Regions from separate parts of the Yimella radicis genome, predicted to be linked through region 3. Evidence: predicted binding sites of a transcription regulator. Region 3 holds the regulator's gene; each other region holds the start of a gene.
What was found. The regulator LexA, encoded in region 3, represses DNA repair genes until DNA is damaged. The targets are predictions, from matches to a motif close to TCGAACANNTGTTCGA.
Positions count from the first base shown of each region.

Region 1: a site for LexA is predicted at 994-1,009, ahead of ACYU8W_RS02630 (HNH endonuclease signature motif containing protein). Genes of this name have one in related genera too.
Region 2: a site for LexA is predicted at 3,636-3,651, ahead of ACYU8W_RS10525 (TetR-type transcription factor C-terminal domain-containing protein). Genes of this name have one in related genera too.

Region 1 covers NZ_BAAGZR010000003.1:170,351-176,465, reverse strand. The annotation lists gene ACYU8W_RS02630 (HNH endonuclease signature motif containing protein) at 1-954, opposite strand, end outside; gene ACYU8W_RS02625 (YciI family protein) at 1,339-1,734, shown strand; gene ACYU8W_RS02620 (YciI family protein) at 1,736-2,098, shown strand; gene ACYU8W_RS02615 (YciI family protein) at 2,095-2,445, shown strand; gene ACYU8W_RS02610 (RNA polymerase sigma factor) at 2,446-3,699, shown strand; gene ACYU8W_RS02605 (alpha/beta fold hydrolase) at 3,693-5,231, opposite strand; gene fbaA (class II fructose-bisphosphate aldolase) at 5,377-6,115, shown strand, end outside.
Region 2 covers NZ_BAAGZR010000010.1:223,046-229,160, forward strand. The annotation lists gene ACYU8W_RS10515 (aminopeptidase P family protein) at 1-910, shown strand, start outside; gene ACYU8W_RS10520 (hydroxyacid-oxoacid transhydrogenase) at 1,287-2,588, opposite strand; gene ACYU8W_RS10525 (TetR-type transcription factor C-terminal domain-containing protein) at 2,585-3,502, opposite strand; gene ACYU8W_RS10530 (cyclase family protein) at 3,678-4,631, shown strand; gene ACYU8W_RS10535 (AMP-binding protein) at 4,660-6,115, shown strand, end outside.
Region 3 covers NZ_BAAGZR010000009.1:324,199-330,313, reverse strand. The annotation lists gene ACYU8W_RS08685 (LysR family transcriptional regulator) at 1-841, opposite strand, end outside; gene ACYU8W_RS08680 (hypothetical protein) at 942-1,106, opposite strand; gene ACYU8W_RS08675 (Sir2 family NAD-dependent protein deacetylase) at 1,372-2,244, shown strand; gene lexA (transcriptional repressor LexA) at 2,245-2,967, opposite strand; gene ACYU8W_RS08665 (hypothetical protein) at 2,985-3,140, opposite strand; gene ACYU8W_RS08660 (LysM peptidoglycan-binding domain-containing protein) at 3,301-3,681, shown strand; gene nrdR (transcriptional regulator NrdR) at 4,075-4,623, shown strand; gene ACYU8W_RS08650 (vitamin B12-dependent ribonucleotide reductase) at 4,709-6,115, shown strand, end outside.

The DNA of each region.
Region 1 (6,115 bases), on a different contig from region 3:
GGCGTCGGCGCGACGCTTCCCGGCGCTCCTGAGGTCGGGCTCACCGGTCTTCTGTGACGTGCCGTCTGGGCCCGGGGTGTGCCGGTGGTGCGGATCATCGCAACACGCTGATTTCGGTGATGGTCCGGCGAGCGAGTCGACGGCCTGCTTCAACTGTTCGGCGTGATCGGGCGACAGGTCGGCGGTGAACCTCACCATCCCGTTCGGTTCGTCCGACCAGGACAGTGATTCGACGCGTTGGTGCTCGTCCTCAGCCTGGTCGAGGACCTCGTCGCCGTACTGGGCGAGGATGCTCTTGGTGACTTCCCGGACGGTTTTCGCGCCGGCCCCGACGTCGAGGGTGAGCAACCAGCCGTAGATCTCCTCGCGGCTCGCGGTCGGGATGACTGCCCGGATTTTGTCGATGTTGTCGAGGCAGGTTTTCGCGATGGTGGTGTTGGTCCGCCCCGACTGCAATGCATCTGCCAACGGTTTGTTGAGCGGGGAGCGGACGGCGTCGGCGATCTTCGCGATCCGGGAGGCGTGGGAGGGTTCGAGACCGCACTGCCACGGCTCGTCCACATCATCGGCGGAGGCGGGGCCAGGTTTGTCGACCGGCACGAGCGGCCCTGCAGCAGAGACGGTGTCGGCACTCAACACAGCGGTGGCGGACTCGCCAGTCGACAGCCGCCGGACCCACTGCGTCGCATCAGCCGCTGTTGACCGGTACACCGCACCACGCTCGATCGCGTCGGACGCGATGCTCACCATGGCTGCTTCGGTCTGTTGGTGCACCAGCGCGAGTGATCTCATCGCCGCAGTGAGTTCGGCATCAGTGAGGTTGTCGGTCAACTGCGCCAGCCGGGTCACCGCGGACAACGCGTCCGACACCACTGCCGCGCAGGAGGCAGCTTCACCCGGATACGAGTCGTGCATGCCTTCGGACAACGCCTCGAACGATTCGTCGGTGGTCATGCCGGTGCCTCCTCCCCAGGTGCTTTCGGACTACCTTCATCGTACGCTTGTTCGATCCAGAAGGGAAGACTTTGCACGACGAATTCTCTTGAAAGACACAAGAATTCGATACCCATCGGTATCCACAGCCCTAACCGGAAGGCTGGTTTGTCCACAGGCAAATCAGGGCTGGCTGGGTGGGCTGTGGACAGGCAGTGACACCACTCGCAAAGGCTGCACGTCGGCACATGGTCGATCGCCGGTGGCGCACACGGCGCCACGGGCGTTCGCGGCAGCGAGATCCGCGCGACGGGAAACTGAACGAGTTTTCTTCGCGCGGCTGTCGATGTTCGTCGACCCCGTTCGTCATGGTGATGTCAGAACACATCGAAACAAGGAGCGAACATGGCCAGGTATCTGATTCTGCTGCCGGCACCCGAGGCCGAGTGGGCGAACCTGCCGATCGAGGAACACGAGAAGGGCATGCGGGCGCACGCCCGTTTCAACCGGGAACTCGAGGAAGGCGGGCACACGGTCGTCACGGCGAGCCCACTGACGGCGTCGGCACGGGCGGTGTCGATGCGACCCGACGGCAAGGGTGGCACCACCGTCACCGACGGGCCGTTCACGGAGTCGGTGGAGCAGATCGTCGGCTTCTACTTGATCGAGTCGAACGACCGAGACGGCCTGCTGAAGATCTGTGCGCAACTGGCCAGCACCGGAGACCTCATCGAGTTCCGCGAGTTGGCGCAGGAGCCCGAGGATCTCGTATTCCCGCACCCCGACCTCGAGGAGCACTGAGATGACCGAGTACATGGTGCTGATCGTCGGCGACGCCGACCGCTGGTGGACGACGATGACGGCCGAGGAGCGCAAACACGGCTACGAGCAGTACAGCCTGTTCAGCAAGTCGCTGGTCGAGCGCGGCCACAAGATCACCGGCGGCGCTGAACTGCACGCCTCCACCGAGGCGAAGCATCTGCCGCCGGGCACGACGACGGTGACCGACGGCCCGTTCGCCGAGACCACCGAACAGATCGGCGGCTTCTATACGGTCGAGACCGACGACGTAGACGACCTGCTCGACTGCTGCACGATCCTCACCGCGATCGGTGAAGGCATCGAGCTGCGACGCGTCGTGCAACCCGAGGAGCGGGCGTCATGAAGAAGTACTTCGTGCTCATCGCCTACAGCCCCGACACCTGGAACGCCGCATCGACCGAGCAGCAGCAGGCGTGGCACCAAGATCATGTGCAATTCCATCGCGAGGTGGGTGAGCACATCCTCTCCGGCGAGGCACTGGACGGCGTGAGCACGGCAACCACCTTGCGGCACAAGGACGGTCGGCCGACCCTGACCGACGGCCCGTTCGCCGAGACGACCGAGACGATCGGCGGCTACTACCTGGTGGAGGCGACCGATCTCGACCAAGCGGTGGCGTGGTGCGAACTGCTGCCGGACTGCTACAGCCTGGAGATCAGGCCTGTCGTCGACATCGACGTCTCGGCGTAGATGTCGCTCGAATTGATCCACCGCGACGAGTGGGGCCGACTGCTGGCCCTGCTCGTCGCACACTCGCGCCGCCTCGACCTCGCCGAGGACGCGCTGGCCGAGGCGTTCGAACAGGCGGCGCGCGTCTGGCCGGGAGACGGCACTCCGACCAACCCGGCCGGCTGGCTGATGACGACCGCGAAGCGGCGCATCACCGACCGGATCAGAGCCGAGGCGATGGCGGCTCGCAAACAGCCGTTGCTGACGATCGACGAGCGGAATCGCATGCAGGACAACGAGTGTGGCGACGACCTGTTGCGCCTCGTGCTGCTCGCGGCGCACCCGGCACTCGCGCCCGAGGCGGGCGCCGCACTGACCCTCCGGCTCGTGCTCGGCGTGCCGACCGGCGACATCGCCAAACTCTTCCTGGTGAGTGAGCCGACGATGGCGGCGCGGCTGACTCGCGCGCGCAAGAAGGTCGTCGCTGCGGGCATCCCGCTCGCCCTGCCTGACGCCCGGGTGCTGCCCGGACGTCTCGACACCGTGGCCCAAGTCGCCTATCTGGCGTTCACCGCCGGCTACGCACCCGGCAGCGGCCCCGACCTCGTGCGGGTCGAACTGGCCGGTGAGGCAATCCGATTGGTGCGGTTGATGCGTTCGAGCAGCCCGGTTGCCCGGGCCAGCCAGTCGCTCACAGCCCTTCTCGCACTCATGCTCCTGCAGCACTCCCGGCGCGACGCACGCGTGGGCGGTGCCGGTGAGTTGGTGCGTCTGCCCGACCAGCAGCGTTCGACCTGGCACCAGCACGAGATCGCCGAGGGGCTCGACCTGCTCGGCGTGCTCACCGGACGGGAGACGTCACCCGCGATCGAGATCGACGGCCCGGTCGCGGCGTCCTACCTGCTGCAGGCGTTGATCGCGGCTGAGCATGCCCGGGCCGCCAGTGCACAAGACACCGACTGGATGACGATCGCCGACCTCTACCGGCAACTCGAAGACCTCACCGGGTCGCCGGTCGTGCAACTTAACCGGGCCGTCGCCGTGGCCGAAGCGGGCGACCTCGACGCCGCGATGGCGTTGGCCGACGGTCTGCTGGCCGAACTGCCGATCAACCACCGACTGCACGCGGTGCGGGCGGAGTTCCTCACCCGGGCAGGGCGAACGACGCAAGCCCGGGACGCCTATCGCGAAGCGATCTCGTTGTGTGCCAACGATGTCGAGCGGTCAGACCTTGAACAGCGACTCGCGTTCGTTGCTGACCCAGAAGGTCAGTAGAGCGGCCGGACGTCGGTGCACGCGACATCCTGGGCAGGCAAGGCCTTCGTCAACAGGTAGTTCGTGCGGATCCGGGTGGCGCATGCGCTGTCGTTGAGCAACAGATGGCCGACCTTGTTGCCGGTGACCAGCCGCGAACCGGGCGACATCGCGTGGGCCGAGCGGGCGCCGACGATCGAGGTCGCCGGGTCGTAGAGCGCGTTCATGAACAGGATCGGCGTGGCCGGACGCCGGTCGAACGGTCCGCGATAGGCGCCCTTGCCGACACCGGGCCAGCTGGTGCACAGCGAGCTGCTCCAGGCGCCGGCGGCGTCGAAGCCACGGGTGCGATCGCGCGTCGCCGCGGCCGCGCGCCAGGTGGCCCACCGGTCGTACGGGTCGAGCGAGTCGGAGCACATCACCGCCTGCCGGGTGACGTCGAGCACCTCGCCGGGCAGCCCGAAGCCCTGTCGCGCTGGCGACGCCTGGCGGTCGACCGTGGCCGCTGCCGCAGCGGGAGAGACCTGCTTGCCGGTGAGGGCGAGGTAGAGGTTGTGCACGTCGTCGAGTGCGCCGGGCACGGTGCCGGGGTCGTACAGCGAGTAGAGCGTGCTGGTCACCAGATCCGCCCAGGTGAACCGGCTGCCCCACACGGTGCGCGGCGACTTCACCAGCAGGCTCCACACCGTGTTCCACTCCGCGATGCCCCGGGCTGCACTGGCGCACGTCGCTTTTCCGGCCCGCTGGCACTGTGCGTACGCCTGTTGCACGGCAGCCCAGGCGCCGTCGCCGGTGTGCAGCCGGGCACCGACCGGCACGTACCGCGAGCGCGATCCCGCCGTCCACTGCACGGGGTCGAGCACGCCGTCGAGCACCATCGCCCGCACCCGCGACGGGTACATCGCCGCGTACGTCTGCCCGAGCACGGTGCCGTAGGAGAACCCGACGAAGGTCAGTTGCCGGTCGCCCAGGAGGGCCCGAACCTGATCCAGGTCGCGGGCGTCGTCGGCCGTGGTCATGTGTTGCAGCAGGGGGCCGCCGGTGCGCCGGCAAGCAGCCCGTACGGCGTCGTCGTGGCTGATCTGTGCGCGAGCCTCCGCGACCGTGACCGGAAAACCGGGTTCGAGACTCGGCGGTGTGGTGGTGCCCGGACGGGTCGTGCAGGAGACCTGGCTCGACCGGCCGACCCCGCGCGGGTCGACCGCGACGATGTCGAACCGATCTGTGACCTTCCGGCCGAGCATGCGGGCGAAATCGTCGACCTTCGCGGTGGCCGCCTCGCCGGGGCCGCCGGGGTTGACGAAGATTGCCCCGACCCGAGCCGATGGCACCGAGGCGCGCCGACGCTCCACCGCGATCGTGGTCGATCCTGCCGCCGGGTTGTTGCGGTCGAGCGGCACCGACAACCGCGCGCACTGGTGGGTGCGCACGTCGGCACACTTCGCCCAGCGCAGACCGGGTGTGGTCGCGGCGTCGGCCGATCGGGGCAGTGCGTTCGGCACGAGGGCGAGCAGGGCGGCTGCGAGCGAACTCGCAACCAGGCGGCGGGACATCGGGCTCCGTTCGGGAGTCGTCAGTGAGGGGGTGCGGCCGCCGGGTCTCTTCGGACCGCTCGGCACGGCTGCGCACCAGCGTGCCAGACTCGTGGCAGCAGGGCGAGGAGGCCACGCTCGCCCACGAACACGAGGGAGAGACCCAATGCCCATCGCAACACCCGAGGTGTACGCCGACATGCTCGACCGCGCCAAGCGGGAGGGTTTCGCGTACCCGGCGATCAACGTCAGCAGCAGCCAGACACTGAACGCGGCACTGCGCGGATTCGCCGACGCCGGTAGCGACGGCATCATCCAGGTCTCCACCGGTGGCGCCGAGTACCTGTCCGGTCCGACGGTCAAGGACATGGTCGCCGGTTCGCTCGCGTTCGCGACCTTCGCGCAGGAAGTCGCGAAGAACTACGACGTCAACATCGCGCTGCACACCGACCACTGCCCGAAGGACAAGCTGGACGGCTTCGTCCGCCCGCTGATCGCGGCGTCCACGGAGCGGGTCAAGAACGGCGGTCTGCCCTACTTCCAGTCACACATGTGGGACGGCTCGGCCGTGCCGCTGGACGAGAACCTCTCGATCGCGCGCGAACTGCTCGACCTGTGCGAGGCCGCGAACATCGTCCTGGAGATCGAGGTCGGTGTCGTCGGCGGCGAGGAGGACGGCGTCGCCCACGAGATCAACGACAAGCTGTACTCCACGCCCGAGGACGCCATCGCCACTGCGAAGGCGCTCGGCGTCGGCGAGAACGGTTACTACATGACCGCGCTCACCTTCGGCAACGTCCACGGCGTCTACAAGCCGGGCAACGTGAAACTGCGCCCCGAGGTGCTGAAGAAGGCCCAGGACGCGGTCAAGGCCGAGTTCGACACCCCGACGGACAAGCCGTTCC
Region 2 (6,115 bases), on a different contig from region 3:
CGAAGCGGGTGTCGAGCAGCAGGAGACGACGCTCGACGACGAGCTGGCCCGCGTTCTTTCCACCATGCGTCTGATCAAGGACGACTGGGAGATCGAGCAGATGCAGGACGCGGTGGACGCCACCGAGCGTGGTTTCGAGGCGGTCATCGCCGATCTGCCGAAGGCGTTGGAGAGCGGACGCGGCGAGCGCTGGGTGGAGGGCGTCTTCGGACTGGTCGCCCGCCACGAGGGCAACGGCGTCGGATATGACTCCATCTGCGCCTCCGGTGACCACGCGAACACGCTGCACTGGATCAAGAACACCGGCGAGGTGAAGGACGGCGACCTGCTGTTGCTCGACGCCGGCGTCGAGGTCGACTCGCTCTACACCGCCGACATCACACGGACGTTGCCGATCAACGGCACGTTCTCCGAGGTGCAGCGCAAGATCTACGACGCGGTGCACGCCGCCCAGGAGGCCGGCATCGCCGCGGTGAAGCCGGGCAACAAGTTCAGCGATGTGCACGCGGCCGCGATCCGAATCATTGCCGAGCACCTGTTCGAGTGGGGCCTGTTGCCCGAGGGAGTCGATGTCGAGAAGACGCTCGACACCGAAGAGGGCCAATACCACCGTCGGTGGATGGTGCATGGCACGAGCCACCACCTAGGTATCGACGTCCATGACTGCGCGCTGGCCCGGAAGGAGGATTACATGGACGCCGAGCTCAAGCCGGGCATGATCCTGACCGTCGAGCCGGGGTTGTACTTCAAGGCGGACGACCAACTCGTGCCGCAGGAGTTCCGTGGCATCGGCGTCCGAATCGAGGACGACGTCCTGGTGACGCAGGACGGGCACCGCACCCTGTCCGATCACATGCCACGCAGCAGCTGCGACGTCGAGGAGTGGATCGCCCGGGTGCAGCGCGGCTGATCGGCCCCACGACGAAGGTCCTCAACCGAATTCGGTTGAGGACCTTAGTCATGTGCGAGGAGGCTGCTGTGCTGGCAGCGGCTTCCCGACGAATCAGCGGCTGAACAATCCGCGCAGGGCGCTGGAACGCGACTTCTCCGTGCGGTATGCGTCTGCAGCCTTGACGATCGCCAGCTGGTGGCGCGTGAACGGCGTCTGACCGAGCATCACCGGCCTCCTCTCCTGGGTCTTGTCGGTGGCCTTGATGTTCTCTATCGTACATTTCGATATCGAAAACTTCCAATTTGAAACAACGAGACCTTCGACACACTCCTTCCCCGGACGACAGCCGCCCGCCGAGAATTCGGCGGGCGGCTGCGGTCGGGTCGTCACCAGCTCACCAGAGGTTCAGACTCCGCTCGAAAATGCCTGCGATGTCTTCCTCGGTCACCGGCTTGGGCGAGGTGGTGAGCAGACGCTGCTGCTTCATCGTCCCCTCCACCAGGTCGGAAATGTCGCTGCTGTCGTAGCCGACCGCGCCACACCCGTTCGGGATGTCGATGTCACGCATGAGGTCGATGAGGACGGTCGGTAACAGTTCGGCGTCAGGGACGGAGTCGTAGTTCTTGTCAGCACCGGCCGCGAGCAGCCGGGCAGCTTTCAGGTGCCGCTCGGGGTCGGCATCGAACGTGAACCGGAAGGCCTCAGGAGCCGTGAGCGACACCGACATTCCGTGCGGCACCATCGGCTCGTGAGAGGGGTAGTCCTTCGGGTGGAAGTCCTTGACCCGGCCGGCGATCGGATAGGCGTTCGCGTGCGGGATGTGCACGCCGGCATTCCCGAAGCCCATGCCGGCGAAGGTGGCGGCGAGCGCCATGTCCGCACGTGCCTCCAGGTTGTCTCCGTCGTGGACCGCCGTGCGGAAGGACCCGGCCAGCAGCGCCAGTGCCTTCTCCGACCACATGTCGGCGATTGGGTTCGACCCGCAGTAGGGCACCCGCTCGTGCGGTTGCTTGTGCTCGTAGGAGGTGTACGGACGCGCGGTGTACGACTCGAGGGCGTGGCACAGGATGTCCATCCCGGCGGCGGCGGTCACCCCGGCCGGCTGGGTGAGCGTGACCATCGGATCGATGACGGCCATCGTCGGACGCAGCCGGGCGTGACTGATCCCGGTCTTCACCTTGAGCGAGAGCACGTCGAGCACACAGATGGTCGTGCTCTCCGAACCCGTACCGGTCGTGGTGGGGACGGCGACCAGCGGCTTGAGCGGGTTCTGGGGCGCCTTGCCACCACCGACGGGTGCGTTGATGTAGTCCATCAGTTCGCCCTCGTTGGACGTCATCAGGTTGATCGCCTTGGCGGTGTCGATGCTGCTGCCGCCCCCGACGGCGACGAACGCGTCCCATGGGCCGTTCGACCGGCCGTAGTCGACGGCCTCACGCAGCGAGTCGTCGGTGGGCTCGACATGTGTGCCGTCCCAGACGATGGCCTCGATGCCGAACTGACCCATCTGGTCGGCGACGCGCTGTGCGACCCCGGCTTCGGCGACGCCCGGGTCGGTCACGACCAGGACGCGCTTGGCTCCGGTCAGGCTGAGGTCGTAGCCGATCTCGTCGGCCGCGCCGGGACCGAACTTCAGCTGCGGCGCACCGTAGGTGAAGACGCTCTCCGGGGACTGTGGCGTGGGAAGGGTGCTCATCGTGTGGCCTTTCGGGATCGGGTTGCGGGTTGACGTCTCTGGGTGACCATGGCGCCTGCGGCGTCGGCATAGTCGACGGCGATCAGTTCGGGGCTGATCGAACCGTCGTGGTGGATCCACTGTGCGATCGAGGTGCACATGGTGGAGATCGAGTTGCCGAGTGTCACCACGAGGCGGTCGGCATCGGGGTTCTCGCGCAGAGCGGCGCGGATGTCGTCATCCAGCATCCTCTGCACGTCCTTGCGGTACCGGGTGATCCGGCTGCGGTCCGACGGCGCGAGACTGCGCATCTCGCTCGCACCGAGGAAAGCCAAGCGGGGACGCCGTGCGTGGTAGAGCGCGAGGCATTCGACCGTGCGATGCAGTCGCTCATCGGCATCCGGGTCCCCGTCGCGGGCGGCTTCCAGGCGCCAGAAGAGGTCGGCCATCGTGAGGTCGAGCAACGCAGGCAACATGGACTGCTTGGACCGGTGATAGTGATAGAGGCCGGCCACGCTGAGCCCCGCACAGTCGGCGATGTCGCGGATCGACGCTCCGTGAAAACCCTTCTCGCAGAACGCGATCAGCGCACCGCTCAGTGCTGGGTCGAGCGGGAGATCGTGGAATGTGCGCCAGTCACCGGCGCCGCTGTCCGGCAGGTCGGGCCATGAAGCAAGACCCTTGGCTGTCGCCGGCGGATGCGGGAGGTCGCCCACATCGCCGGGCTCGAGCAGCCGCGGCGCGGACACGTCGAGCTCGTCGGCGATGTGGAACAGCCGGTCCACCGAGAGCGCGGTGTTGCCGTTCTCGATACCGCTGAGTGTCGCCGGGCTGACCTCGAGCCGAGCGGCGAGGTCGCGCAACGAGATTCCCTGTCGCTGCCGGTGCGCGCGCACCGATCGCCCCACGCGCACGCCCGTGGTGATCGTCGACATGTGTTCAGGCTAGATGAACATGATGATCCGCGAAAGAGTTGTTGGACGAGCGTCTACCTGGTGAGAATCTGGCTGGATCCCTGTTGACATCCCGTCGTCGGCTTGTGACGCTGACCACACACGTCAAATATGACCGAGCGGGCGTTCGGCCCGCTTCTCACTGCGGAGGTCCCACATGTCAGACGCCATCAGCCTCGACGAACTGCTCAAGGACTCCCCCTCGAACTGGGGCAAATGGGGCCCGGACGACGAGGTCGGTTCGCTGAACTACCTCACCGATCAAGAGGTGTTGCGTGGCATCAAGTCGGTCACCAAGGGCGAGGTGCACACCCTCCAGCGCTTGATCAACGACCCGAAGGGCGACCCGGTGTGGCCAGGCCGCGCCCCCGCGGAGCGCACGATGCTGCTGGACGAGGCCACCTGGGACAGCGACGACGCACCCCAGTATCCCGGCGGCCTGCACTACGCCGACGACAAGATCAACGCCTTCCTGCAGGGCTCCACGCAGTACGACGCCCTCGGCCACGTCTGGTACGGCGGCAAGCTGTGGAACGGCTACGACGCCCGCACCACCGTCGGCGGCATGGACAAGGCCAGCGTCGAGCCGATCGCGCAGCGCGGTGTCGTCGGACGCGGCATCCTGCTCGACATGGCGCGGTTCGTCGGCAAGGACGCGATGGACAAGGGTGAGACCTTCACCCACGAAGACCTCGTCAAGTGCGCCGAGGCCCAGGGCACGACGATCGAGAAGCACGACATCATCGTGATCCGCACCAACTTCATCCAGCGCTTCTTCGACGAGGGTGAGAAGTTCTACGAGGGCTTCAACGAGCCCGGCCTGGTCTACAGCCCCGAACTCGTCGAGTGGTTCCAGGACATGGAGATCCCCAACCTGGTCACCGACACGATCGCCAACGAGGTCACCTACGACCCGAACAACGGCGTCGCCCTCGTGCTGCACAACGCGCTCATGCGCAACCTCGGCGTCACGCTCACCGAGATCTGCGACCTGGAGACGCTCGCGGAGTCCAGCGCGCAGGACAAGCAGTACACCTTCCTGTACGCCGCCGCTCCCCTGAAGGTGCACCGCGCCACCGGTTCGCCGGTCAACCCGCTCGCGATCAAGTAGCAGCGAGCACGAGAGGACCTGACGCAGAATGAGCAACGCCGAGCACCCCTGGCTGGCGCGGTACGAGGACGGTCAGCCGCACCGCATCACCGCCGACCGACCTGACATGTTGTCGCTGTGGCGTGAAGCCGTGAAAGCCGCACCGGACGACACCGCCGTCCTGTGGTTCGACCGCGCATTGTCCTGGAAGGAGATCGACGAGCGATCCGACACGCTCGCAGTCTTCCTGCAGGAGAGCGGTTTTGCCGAGGGTGACCGGCTTGCTCTCTACCTGCAGAATCATCCCGCTTTCCTCATCGGGTTGGTCGCCGCGTGGAAGGCCGGTGGCTGCGGCGTCGCGATCAACCCGATGAGCAAGGCCCGCGAACTCACCTACCTGCTGGGTGACTCCGGTGCCGTGGCGGTGCTGTGCCACGACGAGCTGTACGACCAGGTCGTCGCGGGCGTGGTCGAAAGTGGGCAGACGTCCGTCCGCACCGTGGTCAGCGTCAACCCGCTCGATGAACAGAGCCGCGACGACGAGCGCCTGTTCGCCGACGTCCGCCGGGGCGACGCCCCCGAGGGCACGACCGCGCTGTCGCAAATCATCGAGGAGTACGCCGGGCGCGAGCCGAGGACGCGCACCCCTGCCCCGGACGACATCGCGGTGCTGACGTACACCTCCGGCACCACCGGTGTACCGAAGGGTGCGATGAACACCCACGCCAACATGGCGTTCAACTCCTCCACCTATCTGCGGTGGATGAAGCTCACCAGCGAGGATCGCGTGCTCGGCATCGCACCGCTGTTCCACATCACCGGGCTCGTCGGGCACGTGGGGGCGGCGATCGCGGCTCGTTGTCCACTGGTGCTGGCCTACCGCTTCGAGCCGAACGTCGTGCTCGACACCTTGCGTGAACACCGCCCGACGTTCACCATCGGATCCATCACGGTCTTCATCGCGCTGTCCTCGACACCCGGCGTCAGCAAGGACGACTTCTCCTCATTCCGGCTGATCTACTCCGGTGGCGCACCGATCGCGCCGGCGGTGACCGACCGGTTCGAGAAGCTGTCCGGTCACTACATCCACAACGCCTACGGTCTGACCGAGACGAACTCGCCGACGCACTGCGTGCCGGCTGGATCAAGGGCTCCGGTCGATGAGGATTCAGGTGCACTGTCAGTGGGAGTCCCGGTGTACGACACCGTTGTTCGCATTGTCGGCGAGAACGGCGAGGAGCTTGCGCCGGGTGAGGTCGGCGAGATCTGCAGCAGTGGTCCACAGGTCATCCCGGGCTACTGGAACAAGCCGGAGGCGACCGCGGAGTCACTGCCGGGCGGCGAACTGCGCACCGGTGACGTCGGATTCATCGACGCGGACGGCTGGTTCTACATCGTCGATCGCAAGAAGGACATGATCAACGCGTCCGGCTACAAGGTCTGGCCGCGCGAGGTCGAGGACGTCCTCTACACCCACCCGGACGTCCGGGAGGTCGCGGTCGTCG
Region 3 (6,115 bases):
TCAGGTCGGGGGTCGTCACCGCGTACACGGTGCGGTGGGAGGGCGGGTCGATGGGCAGCACCTTGACCCGTGCGTTCGGTGCCGACCGCAGGATCAGATCGGGCACCAGGGCGACGCCCAGACCTTCGGCGACCAGACCGAGAACGGCCACGTAGTCCTCGGTCTCGAACGCGACGTCCGGGCGATACCCGGCGGCTGCTGCGAGCGAGAGCAGGTGTCCACGGCAACGCGGACAACCGGCGATCCACGGCGCTTCGGCGAGAGCCGCGAGGTCGACACTGTCCTGAGAAGCAAGTGGGTGGTCCAGCGGCAGGGCGATCCGAACGTGGTCGAGCAGAAGTTCCTTGACCTCGAAGTCGTCGAGGTGGTCGCTGCTGATCTCCAGCCCGTCATAGGTGAAGGCCACAGCGACGTCACACTCGCCGGCTCGCAGGGCCGCCAGCGACTCCGGTGGCTCACCCTCTGCGAAGCTCACCTGCACCTGCGGGAAACGCTTCTTCACCAGCGACAGTGCCTTCGGCACCAGCGTCGAGGACGAGGAGGGGAAGGCCATGAGTCGCACGCGTCCTGACTGGAGACCGGCGATCGCCGCGACCTCGGATTCGGCTGCGCTGATCGCGCCGAGGACCGCGCCGGCGTGGCGGGCCAGGACTTCACCGGCTTCGGTGAGTCGCACGTTGCGGCCCAGTCGTTCGACCAGGGGAGTGCCCAAGCGCTCTTCGAGGCGACGGACCATCTGGGAGATTGCGGGCTGGGAGTAACCGAGCGACGATGCCGCGGCGGTGAAACTGCCCTCGTCAGCGATGGCACGAATCACCCGGAGGCCGGCAGCGTCGATCATGCGCACCAGCCTACAAACCGTTCGACCGACCCGCCTGCTCAGCATGAAATCGCAGCGCGAGCCGCAGATCCTCACCGGTCCAGGAACGCCGTTGTGCCGATCAGCTCGGGCGTGGCCCGAACGACGTCGGTCGAGCGCCCGCCTGGGCTCTGGCCAGCCCGAGGATGAGGCCGAGGGACGCTGCGGCGAATCCTTGCCTGACGCCCAGGGCCATGACGGCCGAACCGATGGCGACCAGCAGCGCCGGGTGCATCATCCAGGCCACCGCCGCACCGCCTCCGGCGCTGCTACCGAGGAGGCTGATCGGTGGTGGCCCCTGTGCGCCACCACCAGCAACAACGGCAGGATCAGGGGCGAAGGGGCCTCGGTCGTGTTCGCGCGTCCGCCCGTGGCGACAGCTGCCGCCCATCACCGCGAGCCAACCCAGCGTGACCCACCCCGATAGCGTACGAACCGATGCGCCCGCCGGCTCTCGATGAACCGCGGCCTCGAACTCGGAACAGACCCGACCCTTGGAGAACGAAGGTCCGATGGACGACCGCAGCCACCTGGCCCACCTGCTCCGCGAGGGCGACGTGTTGGTCATGACCGGGGCCGGGCTGTCCACCGAATCCGGGCTGCCCGATTACCGCGGACCGGACGGGGTACGCCGTGTGGAGCCCATGACCGTGAGCGAGTTCCGGGCCGGAGTCGCTGCGCGGCGACGTTATTGGAGCCGGTCCTATGTCGGATGGGAGAGGTTCCGGACGGCGCGGCCCAACGGAGCGCACCGTCACCTCGCCGCGCTGGAGGAGGCGGGCCTGTTCGAGACGACGATCACCCAGAACGTCGACGGCCTGGCCCAGCAGGCAGGGTCCCGCGATGTCATCGAGTTGCACGGCAACCTCGGGCGAGCCGTCTGCCTGAACTGCCGGGCGCTCGCCGACCGAGAGTGGATCCAGCAGCAGTTCGCCACGCGCAATCCGGTGTTCGCGCAGGACGCCGAGAGGGCGCGCGACCTGCCGCTGCGCCCGGATGGCGACGTCGACATCGACCCCTCGCTGATCCATGACATCGAACTGGTGGTGTGCCCGAACTGTGGCAGCGATCTGCTGAAGCCGGACGTCGTGATGTTCGGCGAATCGGTACCCAAGGATCTCGTCACCCATTGCTTCAATCGTCTCGAGCGGGCAAAGTCGCTGCTGGTGGTCGGATCCTCGCTCGGTGTGATGTCCGGCTTCCGTTTCGCGCGGCGTGCTGCCGAGCGCGACATGCCGATCGTGCTGGTCAACACCGGTTGGTCGCGAGCGGAACATCTGGCCACCAGACACGTACACCGCCCCCTGAGCGAGGTGCTGCAGGAGGCGGTGTGGGACGTACTGGGTGACGTCGACCGGGACGCGAGCGGCGATCGACGCCGGTGATCAGACCCGACGCAGGACGGCCGTGACCTTGCCGAGGATCACCGCGTGGTCACCGTCGATCGGGTCGTACGCCGGGTTGTGCGGCATCAGCCAGACCTTGCCGTCGCGACGCTTGAACGTCTTGACGGTGGCTTCGTTGTCGAGCATCGCGGCGACGATGTCGCCGTTGGTCGCGGTCGGCTGCTGGCGCACGACGACCCAGTCGCCGTCGCAGATCGCGGCGTCGACCATCGAGTCACCGACCACCTTGAGCAGGAACAGGTCGCCCTCACCGACGATCTGCTTGGGCAACGGGAAGACGTCCTCGACGACCTCTTCGGCCAGGATCGGCCCGCCGGCCGCGATGCGTCCGACGACGGGCACGTAGGAGGCTGCCGGACGCTGGTCGCCGGTGCCGGTCTCGTCAATGGCGGACTCGTCGCTCGAGGTGACGCTGGAACCGCCACGCACGCCCCGCTTGTCCTGCTGGTGATCGGGGGAGATGACCTCGATCGCGCGGGGACGGTTGGGGTCACGGCGCAGATAACCCTTGCGCTCCAGCATCGACAGTTGGTGGGCCACCGAACTCGGGCTGGTCAGGCCGACGGCCTCACCGATCTCCCGCATGCTCGGCGGGTAGCCGCGCCGGTCGACGGAGTTGCGGATCACTTCGAGGACCTTGCGCTGGCGGGTGGTCAGCGCTACGCCGCCCTCGTCGTCGGGCAGCTGGTGGATCTTGGCCATGTCGTCTGCGTCCTTCGTCATGCCGTCGGTGAGGTGGTGCGGGCGGGTCGATCGGTACGGCCCTGCATGCCCCGGGTGACGCGTCCTGGACGACCGATGAAGCCGATGTCGGCGAGCCGTGTAGCGCTCTTTCGAAGGAGGTTGTCGGTGGTCGGTGCCAGGCTGCGGAGCATGGAAAGAGGCTATGCGGCTCGGACACAGTTTTCAAACATTTGTACGAGGCGTGTCTCGCATCATTCGAACAGCCGTGCTATACATCGTACAGACGTTCTATCGCACACGTGTGCGAACGAGAACTTGATCCGGCGCCTCGCGCCAGGGACGGAGAACATCATGAGTGCAGTTGCTCACTGGGATCAGCCGCGTGTGGTCCGCACACCGCAGCGCCGGCGTCACCTGACCCTCGTGCCGTCGAACCAGCCGGTCGCACGAGTCGGCCGGGATGAGGTTCGGCTCACCATGCGCGGCCGTCGCCTGCTCGCCGCGCTCGTGCTCGCCACCCTGATCGCGGCGGGCTGGGGTGCCGGGCGGGCGTTCGCCTCCTCGCCGTCGACGACGCAGTTGGTGGTGCAGCCGGGGCAGACGCTGTCCGAGGTTGCGCACCAGGCATACCCACAGTTGCCGGTCGCCGAGGCGGTCGTGCGCCTTCAGCTCGCGAACGACCTCAACACTCTGCATGTCCACCCGGGCCAGTCGTTGACGGCTCCTCGCTGACGACGACTTCGCTTACATGGCGCGCCCCGTCTCCCTACCGTCGGGAACGGGGCGCGGGTGTGTCACGGGGGCATGGCGGGCGTGTCGCGACCAGTTCGCGAACGCCTCGGCGCCGTGACCAGCACGTTTGGTGAACGTGCCGGATCGGCCGAGAGACTTTCCGGTCCACGCCTTGCATCTTGGGGTCGAAGCGGAATAACATCCCTACATGTAGTAGTTACACCGATGTAAGTTGTCCACATGTAGGTCCCCAGGATCTCAACAGGAATGACGGGCTTCTTCACCGGTTATCCACAAGAACATCCCCAAATCGGACCGATCAAGGCCGCGTGGCCCGGGCATTCCTATGCCCTTGCGAGCCGAACCGACCCGGATCATCACCAGGAGGTGACCATGCACTGCCCGTTCTGTCGACACGACGACTCCCGGGTCGTCGACAGCCGCAGCAGTGATGACGGCACCTCCATCAAACGGCGTCGCCAGTGTCCGTCGTGCGGCAAGCGGTTCTCCACCATGGAGACCGCCGGCCTCACGGTGGTCAAGCGGTCCGGCGCCAGCGAACCGTTCTCCCGGCAGAAGGTGCTCGCCGGCGTCCGCAAGGCCTGCCAGGGCCGGCCGGTGTCCGAGGACCAGCTCGCCCTGCTGGCGCAGGAGGTGGAGGAGAGCATCCGCTCCGGCGGCGCGGCCGAGATCGACGCGCACGACGTGGGACTGGCGATTCTCGGCCCGCTGCGCACGCTCGACGAGGTGGCCTACCTGCGGTTCGCGTCCGTCTACCAGGCGTTCGACGATCTCGACGACTTCGAGGCGGCCATCGCCCTGTTGCGCGCCGAACGCGATCTCAGCTCGACCGACGGGGCCGGTCACCAGGCCGCAGCTCGAACAGGCGACGAGGCTGTCGGTGGTCGGGTTCAGACTGATCGAACCGTGACCGACCGCTGACCGCCGCCACGCGTACCACCGATTTCCAAGCAATCACACGCAGATCCACAACCGGCATCACACCGAGAGCCCACGGAGGAGCATTATGACGGAGACGACCAACGCACGCTCGCGCACGCGCAAGAGCGGCAAGGGTGTGAAGGTGGAACGCATCTTCACCACCCCAGGCGTGCATCCCTATGACGAGGTCACCTGGGAGCGTCGCGACGTCGTTCAGCAGAATTGGAAGACCGGCGAGACAATCTTCGAGCAGCGTGGTGTGGAGTTCCCCGACTTCTGGTCGCTGAACGCGTCCACGATCGTCACCACGAAGTACTTCCGCGGCGCACTCGGCACCGAGGCCCGTGAGACGAGCCTCAAGCAGCTCATCGACCGTGTCGTGCTGACCTACGTCAAGGCCGGCAAGGAGTTCGGCTACTTCGCCACCGACGACGACGCGACGCTGTTCGAGCACGAGCTCACCTGGTCGCTGCTGCACCAGGTCTTCAGCTTCAACTCCCCGGTGTGGTTCAACGTCGGCACCAAGAGCCCCCAGCAGGTCTCGGCGTGCTTCATCCTCGCCGTCGACGACTCGATGGACTCGATCCTCAACTGGTACAAGGAGGAGGGCTTCATCTTCAAGGGCGGCTCCGGTGCCGGCCTGAACCTCTCGCGGATCCGTTCCTCCAAGGAGTTGCTGTCCAGCGGTGGCACCGCCAGCGGCCCGGTCAGCTTCATGCGTGGCGCCGACGCCTCCGCCGGCACCATCAAGTCCGGTGGCGCCACCCGCCGCGCGGCGAAGATGGTCGTGCTCGACGTGGACCACCCCGACATCGAGGAGTTCATCGAGACCAAGGCGCGCGAGGAGGACAAGATCCGTGCGCTGCGCGACGCCGGTTTCGACATGGACCTCGGCGGCAAGGACATCCACTCGGTCCAGTACCAGAACGCCAACAACTCCGTCCGGGTCAGCGACGAGTTCATGCGTGCGGTCGAGGACGGTAAGCCGTTCGGTCTGCGTGCCCGCGGCACCGGTGAGGTCATCGAGGAAGTCGACGCCCGCGAGCTGTTCGACAAGATCAACAACGCCGCGTGGGAGTGCGCCGACCCGGGTGTGCAGTACGACGACACCATCAACGCTTGGCACACCAACCCCGAGTCGGGGCGCATCACCGCGTCCAACCCGTGCTCGGAGTACATGTCGCTCGACAACTCCTCGTGCAACCTCGCGAGCCTCAACCTGCTGAAGTTCCTGCGTGAGGACGACACCTTCGACGTGCCGACCTTCCAGAAGGTCGTCGAGATGGTCATCACCGCGATGGACATCTCCATCTGCTTCGCCGACTTCCCCACGGAGGCGATCGGCAAGACCACCGTCGACTACCGCCAGCTCGGCATCGGTTACGCCAACCTCGGTGCGCTACTGATGGCCACCGGCCACGGCTACGAGTCCGAGGGTGGCCGCAGCCTCGCCGCTGCCATCACCTCGCTGCTCACCGGTGCGGCCTACAAG